Regions from separate parts of the Arenibacter antarcticus genome, predicted to be linked through region 1. Evidence: riboswitches for the same ligand, from Rfam matches in the RefSeq annotation. Region 1 holds a riboswitch; the other holds the start of a gene.

Region 1 (4,815 bases):
TGAAATAAAGGTCTGGAGAACCTCTGCAATTCCACCCCTGTCATCGCCCAAAAATGAAGAGATAACCTCTAAACTGAACAAGTTAGAATCTGAACAGATTTTTCCTTCCGAATTCATTTCTTGAACTTTAGGAATCCTAGCAGGAAATAGTCCGCCAAGCATTGCTGTAAATCGATCTTTGGAGAAGGGTTTTTGTAAAATATCTGCAAAACCGGACTGTAGGTATTCTTGTCTTTTCAAATCCTTCCTTCCCGTCATTGCTACTATGGGCTGTTCGTGGTAGTGAAGGTAATTCTCGCTTTGCAGTTTCTTTAAAACCTCAAACCCGCTAATATTTGGCATTTGGATATCTGTCAGCACCATATCATAGTCCAAATCTGCACTTTTATCAATCTCATAAAAGTTGCTAAAAGTATGGGCCGTAAAATTTAGGTGTTGACAGACCTCATTTAATAGTTTTAACATGGCCGGATCATCGTCTAGAATTAGTAGCGATAGGTTGTCTTGTGGTAATATTTCTATTATATCATTTTTTTCAAGGGGGAGTTGAGCGAGCTCAAAAGGAATTTCAATTATAAAGGTACTGCCTTTTCCTTCCTGACTATTTAAGCTAATCTTACCACCTAATAGTTCCGTGAGCTTTTTAGAAATGGTAAGTCCCAATCCATAACCTCCGTATTTTTTATCGGTATGGTCTTCGGCCTGAGTAAATTCCTTAAAGATTTGTTCTTGTTTTTCTCTTTTTATTCCAATTCCTGAATCGATTATCTGAATTCGGGTTTTGTAGGTGTCGCCTGATTCCTGAATGATTTTTGCCGTGATCTTCACAAAACCTTCCTCCGTAAATTTATAAGCGTTCCCGATTAGATTGGTCAGAATTTGTCGGACCCTAAAGGCATCGCCTAATACCGGATTATTTAAACGGGGATCCAGTTCCAATTGTAATACAATCTTCTTTCTAGTATTAAGTTCCTTTAAGTTTTCGGCGGTCTCAGTGATAAGATCGACTAATATAAAAGGAGATTTTTCAATTTTTAATTTTCCAGCCTCCAACTTGGAAAAATCCAATAAATCGTTTACTAAGCTATCTACGTAATGGGAGGCCGATTTTACATTTTTTAGATAGGAAACCTGTAGTCCCGTTAGCCCGGTAGTTTCCATCAATTCGGAATACCCAGTAATGGTATTGAGCGGAGTTCGGAGGTCGTGACTTACAGTGGCTATTAGTTGTTCCCTGCTTTTTAATAGGGATTCAGAAAATTTCTTTTCTTTTTCCAACTGTTCCCGAAACAATTGGACCTTCCAATAATCCTTGGTGATAAGAAAGGTGAAGAGCCCTACAATGGCAAATCCCAGTAAGGCTGCAACACTGGCAAGCCGTATACTACGTTTAAGGGCGTCCTGTTTTTTTAAGTTGTCGTCATACGATTTCGCCATCACTTCCTGTTCAAAAGCGGAAATGATACTTCTTAATTGTTGAGAAATTTCCAGATCGGCCCTGCTGAGTTCCATCTCTTTTTGTGCTAAAGTTCGGAAGGTCTGAATTTTTTGCTGTTTGGCTTCCTGCAATAGCAATTTTGAAGCGGTAATAATGGAATCTATCTCTAAGGCCGTAGCACGGTCTCGCGAATCTTTTGGGACATTATCACTGAGGTAGTCGGCGTAATTTTTTAAAATTTCACGAGATTTTTCTGGTAAGTCAGCGTAGTTTGGGTTAAAACTCTCTGGGGGGAGCTTTCCCATGGATTGTTCAATTTTGCTTAGTTCTAATAGGGCATTGTCTATGGAACTGTTGTCCTCGCTATTCCGTTTTAATCGTAAAAGTTCATTGCTGTTGAATACCTTTTTTTTAAGCAATACCTGTACACTGTCCAATAATTTTTTTTGATAGTCATTGTCAGTCAGTAGTTTTACGGAGTCTATAGAGATAAAAATTGAATCTATCTTTTGGGTGTAGGCGGTAAAACTTTTAGAGGTCTTTTTTTGAAGCGCCAATTTAGAGAGACTTTCCGCCTGATATAATTCGGTAAGTAAAGAGCCTGTTTTTAATAGTTTGGAGTCATTTTCAGCATTAATTTCAGTAGATACGTATACCTTTATTTCAGATACTATGAAATACCCGACAACTAAGGCTAATATTCCTAGCATAAAATAGCTGAACATTATTTTGATGGTAAACTTGTTTTTGCTTTTGTTCATTTTTGAATTACTGTGTAATGTGCCGCTTCTAAAATACGGTTTTGCACCTCTATCTGTCTATAAAAAAAGTTAATTATTAAAAGTGGATTTTAATTTTGAAATTGATTTTAGGGGATGTAGATTTGTGCCCATCTCAAAGGGGTGCTTGCTACGGTAGGCTGAGATTATACCCAAGGAACCTGGGCAGGTAATGCTGCCAAGGGATGCGAAAATCGCGTTCGGGAATTTCTTACGTTTTATTTTCGATACAATTTTTGGTCGGGAAAAAACAAAAATCAATTTTTAACAAGAATAATAGCCCCTTTTATTCGTAACAAATGTATTACGAATGAAAACTATGTTCACAACGGCTGCCATGTTTGGTGTCGTATTATCGGCCTTCGGCCAAGAAAAACCAAAAGATTCTTTAGAAGGCAGTCAAATTGCTTTAGATGAAGTTTTGGTATCTGCGATTCGCGTTACGAAAGAGTCGCCTGTTACTTTCACCAATCTTACTAAGAAACAGATCCAATCCAGGAATTTAGGTCAGGATATTCCGATCCTAATGAATTTTCTGCCTGCAGTGGTTACCACATCAGATGCTGGGGCAGGAGTTGGTTATACCGGGATCAGGGTAAGGGGTAGTGATGGAACCCGAGTAAACGTGACCATCAACGGAATTCCGTACAACGATTCCGAATCACATGGATCGTTTTGGGTGAATATGCCCGATTTCGCCTCTTCTACCCAAAGCCTTCAGCTACAAAGGGGAGTAGGGACTTCCACTAACGGATCCGGAGCATTTGGGGCCAGTTTAAATATCCTGACCGATGCCGTCTCCAATGAAGCTTATGGTGAAATTAATTCTTCCGTCGGCAGTTTTAATACGCTAAAGAACAATTTAAAGTTTAGCACCGGTGTGCTTAACGATCATATAGAGATTTCTGGTCGATTGTCCAGAATTACCTCCGATGGGTATATAGATAGGGCATCCTCTGAGTTGAATTCCTACTTTTTGCAAGGATCTTATTTGGATGATCGCACCTTGATCAAGGCATTAATGTTCGGGGGCCATCAAACCACCTACCAGGCGTGGAACGGAATTGATAAGGTGCAGTTAGCCGACAATCGCACCTACAACACTGCAGGAGAGTATACGGATGAAAATGGAGTTACCCAATTTTATGATAATGAGGTGGACGACTATAAGCAGAATCACTTTCAATTGCATTGGAACCAAAAACTTTCGGATAGCTGGAGCACTAATCTAGCCTTGCACTACACTCGCGGGGAAGGATATTTTGAACAGTATAAGGAAGATGATGATTTTAGTACTTATGGGATAACCCCTTTTGATAAGGACGGGGAAACAGTAAGTGCAACCGATTTGATCCGTAGAAGGTGGTTGGAAAATGACTTTTATGGTACAACATTTTCTGTCAATTATCGAAATGAAGGTTTAGATGTAATTCTAGGTGGAGGATGGAATAACTATTCTGGAGATCATTTTGGAGAAATTATATGGGCCCGTTTTTCCAACAATAAGGATTATAAGGGCAGGTACTATGATGATACCTCTACCAAGAGTGATATGAATATTTACGCTAAGGCCAATTATAAATTAAATAGGAACTGGAGCGCTTATGGGGATTTACAATTTAGGAACATAGCATATACCGCAAATGGAGTGGAGACAGGATTGGTAGACGATACCTTTAATTTTTTTAATCCGAAAGCGGGAATTACTTATGACCTAAATGCCCAGCACAATTTTTATCTTTCTTATGCCGTGGCCAATAGGGAACCCAATAGGAACGATTATAAGGGTGGAAATCCAAAACCTGAAAAATTGGACGATTTTGAATTGGGATGGCGTCATATTTCTTCGGGAGTTCGTTTAAACACCAATTTGTACTATATGAAGTACAAAGATCAATTGGTTCTTACCGGGGAATTAAACGATGTAGGTGGAGCACTGCGCGCCAATGTTGGTGATAGCTATAGACTGGGATTGGAGGTTGATGCGATGTTGACCTTAGGGGATAAGTTTATTCTCCGCCCAAATGTTGCTCTTAGCGACAATAGGAACAAAGATTTTGTTTTTCAACGCGATGGGAACCTTCAAAATCTAGGGGATACCCATATTTCATTTTCGCCAAGCGTAATTGCGGGGAATATTTTCACCTATATGCCAGATGCCAAGTTACAGCTAAGTTTGTTGACAAAATATGTGGGCAAGCAGTATATGGGGAATATAGATGCAAAGAGCTCGGTGTTGGATGCCTATTCCCAAACGGATATCAATGTGCAATATGTTATTGAGACCAATTCGTTTATTAAGAACATTGTACTCTCTGGTCTGGTCAACAATATCTTTGATAACCTTTATGAATCTAATGGGTATTTCTTTACCTACGATGACGATTATTCTGTTCAAGGTACCATTACTACCGTGGAAGGAGCTGGATATTATCCTCAGGCAGGTATCAATTTCCTGTTAGGAGCAACTATTAATTTTTAATTTAAGATAAATGCCCAAATAGTTTATTGGAGAACTATATGGTTAAAAGGCTATAAGGTTAAGAAGATGGAAATTTATCTTTTTAACTTTATAGCCTTATTATTTATAACTAGTTA
Region 2 (4,815 bases), 210 kb from region 1:
TTAATTTTGAAAGTTCCATTTGGAGTACTAAAAGCTGAGCATTTGGGACTAGTATAACTATGAATCTCAGCTAATCAAACAAAAAGGCTTCCAATTTCTTGGAAGCCTTTTTTGATTTGTATTGTTGTTGCGCTTAATGCGTGATTTTAAAAACGGTTCCGTTGAGGTCTTCCGTTACGTAAAGCTCCCCGTTGGGACCTTGGGCCAAACCACAGGGTCTGTATTTTATAGGGCCGCTGGGGTTGGCCAAATCTATTCCGGCGAAGTTGTCGGCGAATATCTCCCAGTCGCCTACCGGCTTCCCATCTTTAAAAGGGGCAAAGGCCACAAAGTATCCTTTTTTTAGTTCAGGAGATTGCCCGTGAAAGGCAATAAAGGCGCCATTTCTATATTTTTCGGGGAACATGGTTCCAGTATAAAACAAAAGGTCGTTGGGTGCCAAATGTGCTGGAAACGCCATAACAGGATCTATGGCTTCTTCGCCTGCCGTTTTTTCTCCGTCACCACCGTATTCCGGGGCGAGCATTTTCTGTTTCTTAAACTGATCATAATAGACGTAGGGCCAACCGGCATCATCGCCTTCATGCAATTCATATAGTACTTCAGCAGGCAGTTCCGCACTGTGCTTTGGGGTATAATGCTCAGGGTAATAATCATGAAAAGCTCCGCGACCATGGACCGCTGCAAACAGGGAGTTGGTCTTAAAATTCCAAGCTGTGGCCACGGCATTTTTAATTCCGGTGGCATATCGTTTTCCATCTGCCAAGGACTGATTTAGCTTGTTGGCATTAAATTGCCAAATTCCGCCAGCGGAATCTAGGATAGTACAGGGCATTATACCCTTGCCAGAACCTTCTTCGCGACAGGAATCGTTCCAAGAGCCTATGGTTACATAAATATTGGATTGGTCATCCATCACAAAAGATTTGGCATTGTCTATGCCTTTGTCCGCCATTCCGTCCACTATCTTTTCGGGATTATCAATATCAATAATTTCTTCTTTCTCGTTTAATTTGTAACGGTAAATCGCAGAATTGGAGGAGGTGTATAGATAACCGTTTTTTATCAGTATTCCGGTCCCTGGAAAATCACTAAACGCTATTTTGTCGTCAATAGTCCCGTCCTGGTCCGTGTCTTTTAATAGTACAATTCCCTTTTCATCTTTTAGGGTAGCCCTATTAATGTAAATATCTCCATTTTTGGAAACCGTCATATGTCTTAGGTTTCCTAAATCTTTGGCGATTACTTCAATAGAAAATCCATCGGGAATTACTATTGCCGTTTCATTTATTGGGGGTTGCACTTTGTTTTTGGAATTCTGTTTGCATTGGGTGCTGAATAATGCCAATATTGTAATTATGGACAAGGGTACAATACGTTTAGCAATAATGTTCTTCATAAAATTGATTTCAAGGATTTTAATAAGGAGCTAAAGATAGTATTAGAATTTAATTTATGAATGAAAATTTCAATATTGAAGTAAACGGTTTTGTGTTTTTATATAATTTTTCGCACATCCTTCTTAATTTATCCTCAGAATAATCATAGCTTTGCTGCCTTAATGGGGTGCTTGCAAATTGTAGTAGGCTGAGATGATACCCAAGAGTACCAAAACTCTGTACCTGATCCGGATAATGCCGGCGTAGGGATTTCTAATTATGGATTTGTAAATCTGTAATTCTTCTCTTGGTTCATCGTCCCGTTTCATTGCACAAAAAAAGAACAATGATTGAGGATTTTTTTACACAACTTACTTGGTTGGAAGCATTGGGCACGGCTTTCGGAATTGTACAGGTACTACTAGCAAGGAATAACAATGTTCACAATTATTTATTTGGAATAGTGGCCATTATACTGGGGATATATGTACTGTATCACTCCAAGCTCTATGCAGATATACTATTGAGTCTATATTATTTTGTAATGAGTATTTACGGCTGGGTGTATTGGAAATTTGGAAAGCAAAAAGAAGTAAGCCCGATTTCCATTTCCAACACAGGGGAACATGTAAAGGCCCTCTGGATCGTATTGGGCTGTTTTCTTTTGATGGCCTATTGGTTGAGGTACCATACCAATTCGGATGTTCCCTTTTGGGATGCCATTGTAGTTGCATTTGCCTGGGCAGGAATGTGGCTAATGGCCAAACGAAAATTAGAGAACTGGATCTATCTCAATATAAGTAATATCATCTCCATTCCCCTGCTTTTTTATAAAGGCCTTTACATTTATGCAGGCTTAACCATATTTCTATTTTTGGTTGGAACTTCAGGGTATTTAAAATGGCGAACAATTGTTAGAAATGAAAGACAAGAAGAATATAGAGCAGCTTAGGGCGCTCTGCTTTAATGCAGATCAGTTCCCTCCGGAAATTTTAAATTGGATCCAAAAGGAAAATCTTTGGAATCTTTGGGTTCCAAAAAACTTAGGCGGATTGCAAATGACTCTCGTGGAAGGATTGGGGCTACTACAGTCCTTGGCAAAGATAGACGGAAGTTTGGGGTGGACTGTAACCCTGTGCAGTGGTGCCAATTTTTTTGTTGGAAATCTGCAGCCTCAGGTGGCCCGTGAAATTTTTGGCGCTACGGAAACCCCAGTATGCTTTGGCGGTAGCGGCGGAGTGTTTGGAACTGCAGTAAAACAGGGTGATTTCTATACTATTTCTGGGAGATGGCATTACGCCACCGGAGCATCCTATCTTACTCATTTTACGCTGAACGCAAAGATTTTGGAGCATGGGGAGGAATTACGCAATAAGGATGGCTCACCCATGATTCGCTCTTTTCTACTCCCTAAAAATGAGGTAGAAATTTTGGAGAATTGGAATACCATGGGTTTAAAGGCATCTGTGACGCATTCCTTTGATGTAAAAGAGGTTGTGGTTGATGAAAAATACAGCTTTGTTTACAATCAGGTGAACCTAGATTATCCGATCTTTAAAATTCCATTTTCTGCTTTTGCCGATTTAACCCTATGGGCCAATTATATTGGAATGGCTGCGCATTTTCTTGAGGGTGCTAGTGGGCTTATAACCAAGGAACAGTTGGCTACTTTTGAAATGCGCCTTCAGCAGGCCAATATGAAAATGATCTCCTTTGCCCAGGCCATTGAAACTACTATTACGGATCAAAATTCGTATGCTGAGGGTTTTTTGCAACACATCCATTCTGAGGCTGTAGGCTCCGTTCAAACCCTAACCAATTCCATTATTGAAATTTATCCTTACTTAGGCGTTTCGGCTAGCCGAGAAAATAATCAACTTAATCAGATCTTTAGGGATTATTTCACGGCCACCCAACATCATATTTTTACCAGAAAGAATTCTTAAAACGGTGCTGATCATTTAAGAAAATTATAACGACTTATTTTTCGTCTTACTGACTTATAATTTTATCTTGAGCTAAAACAAACAAATGGAATTAAAAGGTAAAATAGCCTATATAACAGGTGGATCAAAAGGGATTGGGTACGGAGTGGCCCAAAAGCTGTTACAAGCAGGGATGAAGGTCGCGATAAGTGGCAGGAATCTTGAATCGGTAAGGGCAGCTGCCAAGCAATTGGGGTCTAAAGAAAATGTGTTGGCGATAGCGTCAGATGTCACTAAGCTTGAAGATGAGCATACTGCGATATCCCAGATAATTGCTGAGTGGGGAAGTTTAGATGTGGTGCTCGCCAATGCAGGAGTTGGACATTTTGCACCCATAGATGAGATTTCTGACGAACATTGGCATCAGATGATCAACACCAATCTCAATGGTGTTTTTCATACCTTAAAAGCTTCCGTAAGCGCTTTAAAACAGAGTAAAGGGTACTATATCACCCTAGCGAGTTTGGCAGGAACCAATTTCTTTGCCAATGGAGCTGGATACAATGCCAGTAAGTTTGGTGTAGTAGGGTTTACCCAGGCGGCTATGTTAGATTTAAGACAATACGATATTAAAGTTTCTACCATTATGCCTGGATCCGTGGCGACCCATTTTAACGGGAACGAACCTGAGGCGAAAGACGCATGGAAAATTCAACCTGAGGATATAGGTGATCTGGTTTTGGATCTCTTGCGCATGAATCCTAGGACCTTGCCCAGTAAAATTGAGGTAAGGCCAACCCGACCTGACAAAAAATAGGTTATACCTCTTTTTCTATTAAGGGAATTTCTGGATTACAGATTTCAGATATCAGTTTATTTAATACAGTGGTAAAAAGGGCAATAGTTTCTTGGGTAATTTTGTTATCCTTGGTTCTGCTGCCCTTTTTTTCCTTTGTAGCAAAACTCAGTACCCCAGAATTTAAATTCTTAAAGGAAATTATACCTGCCTCTATGATTTGGATCGGCTTAGTGTCGTTATACATAAGTGCGTAACAGAGGAGCTGAAAGGCCTTGCTATAATCATAGTCCGCTACAATGGTATCCCAGTCCACTATTTCTACCTGAGGTTGGGTCACTCTCCCAGTTTTGTAATCTATAATTCTTAGTATTCCATCCTTTTCATCAATTCGGTCCAGCTTACCCTTCAAACTAACCGGAAATTCCACACCGGGGACGGATAGGTGTATGCTCAGCTTTTCTTCAATTCCTAAAATTCGGATCTTATGTTGTTTTATCGCCTCCAATTCTAGTGTTAAAAAATTGCTGATATACCTAAGTACGACTTGATATGCTATTAGATTTTTTCCTCTGGAGATATCGCCTTCAGCAAAACTTTTTGCAAAATGGTGTAAGACGGTGGCTTTTACCTGCCCTTTCATGGTCTGGATCATAGTTTGATCTAGAATCTGGTTCAGATAAGGCTTGTAAAGATCTTCCAAGCTATCGTGCAC

What was found. A riboswitch is a leader RNA that binds a small molecule or an ion and turns the genes downstream of it on or off. The one in region 1 is predicted to bind thiamine pyrophosphate.
Region 2: it holds a riboswitch for thiamine pyrophosphate, as region 1 does, so the genes downstream of both, pnuC (nicotinamide riboside transporter PnuC) here and KCTC52924_RS08015 (TonB-dependent receptor) in region 1, are expected to answer to the same signal.

What each region holds. Positions count from the first base shown of each region.
Region 1 covers NZ_CP166679.1:1,960,454-1,965,268, forward strand. The annotation lists gene KCTC52924_RS08010 (ATP-binding protein) at 1-2,199, opposite strand, end outside; TPP riboswitch at 2,326-2,420, shown strand; gene KCTC52924_RS08015 (TonB-dependent receptor) at 2,537-4,699, shown strand.
Region 2 covers NZ_CP166679.1:1,747,672-1,752,486, forward strand. The annotation lists gene KCTC52924_RS07205 (sorbosone dehydrogenase family protein) at 134-1,399, opposite strand; TPP riboswitch at 1,554-1,666, shown strand; gene pnuC (nicotinamide riboside transporter PnuC) at 1,726-2,331, shown strand; gene KCTC52924_RS07215 (acyl-CoA dehydrogenase) at 2,300-3,325, shown strand; gene KCTC52924_RS07220 (SDR family oxidoreductase) at 3,411-4,121, shown strand; gene KCTC52924_RS07225 (PD-(D/E)XK nuclease family protein) at 4,123-4,815, opposite strand, start outside.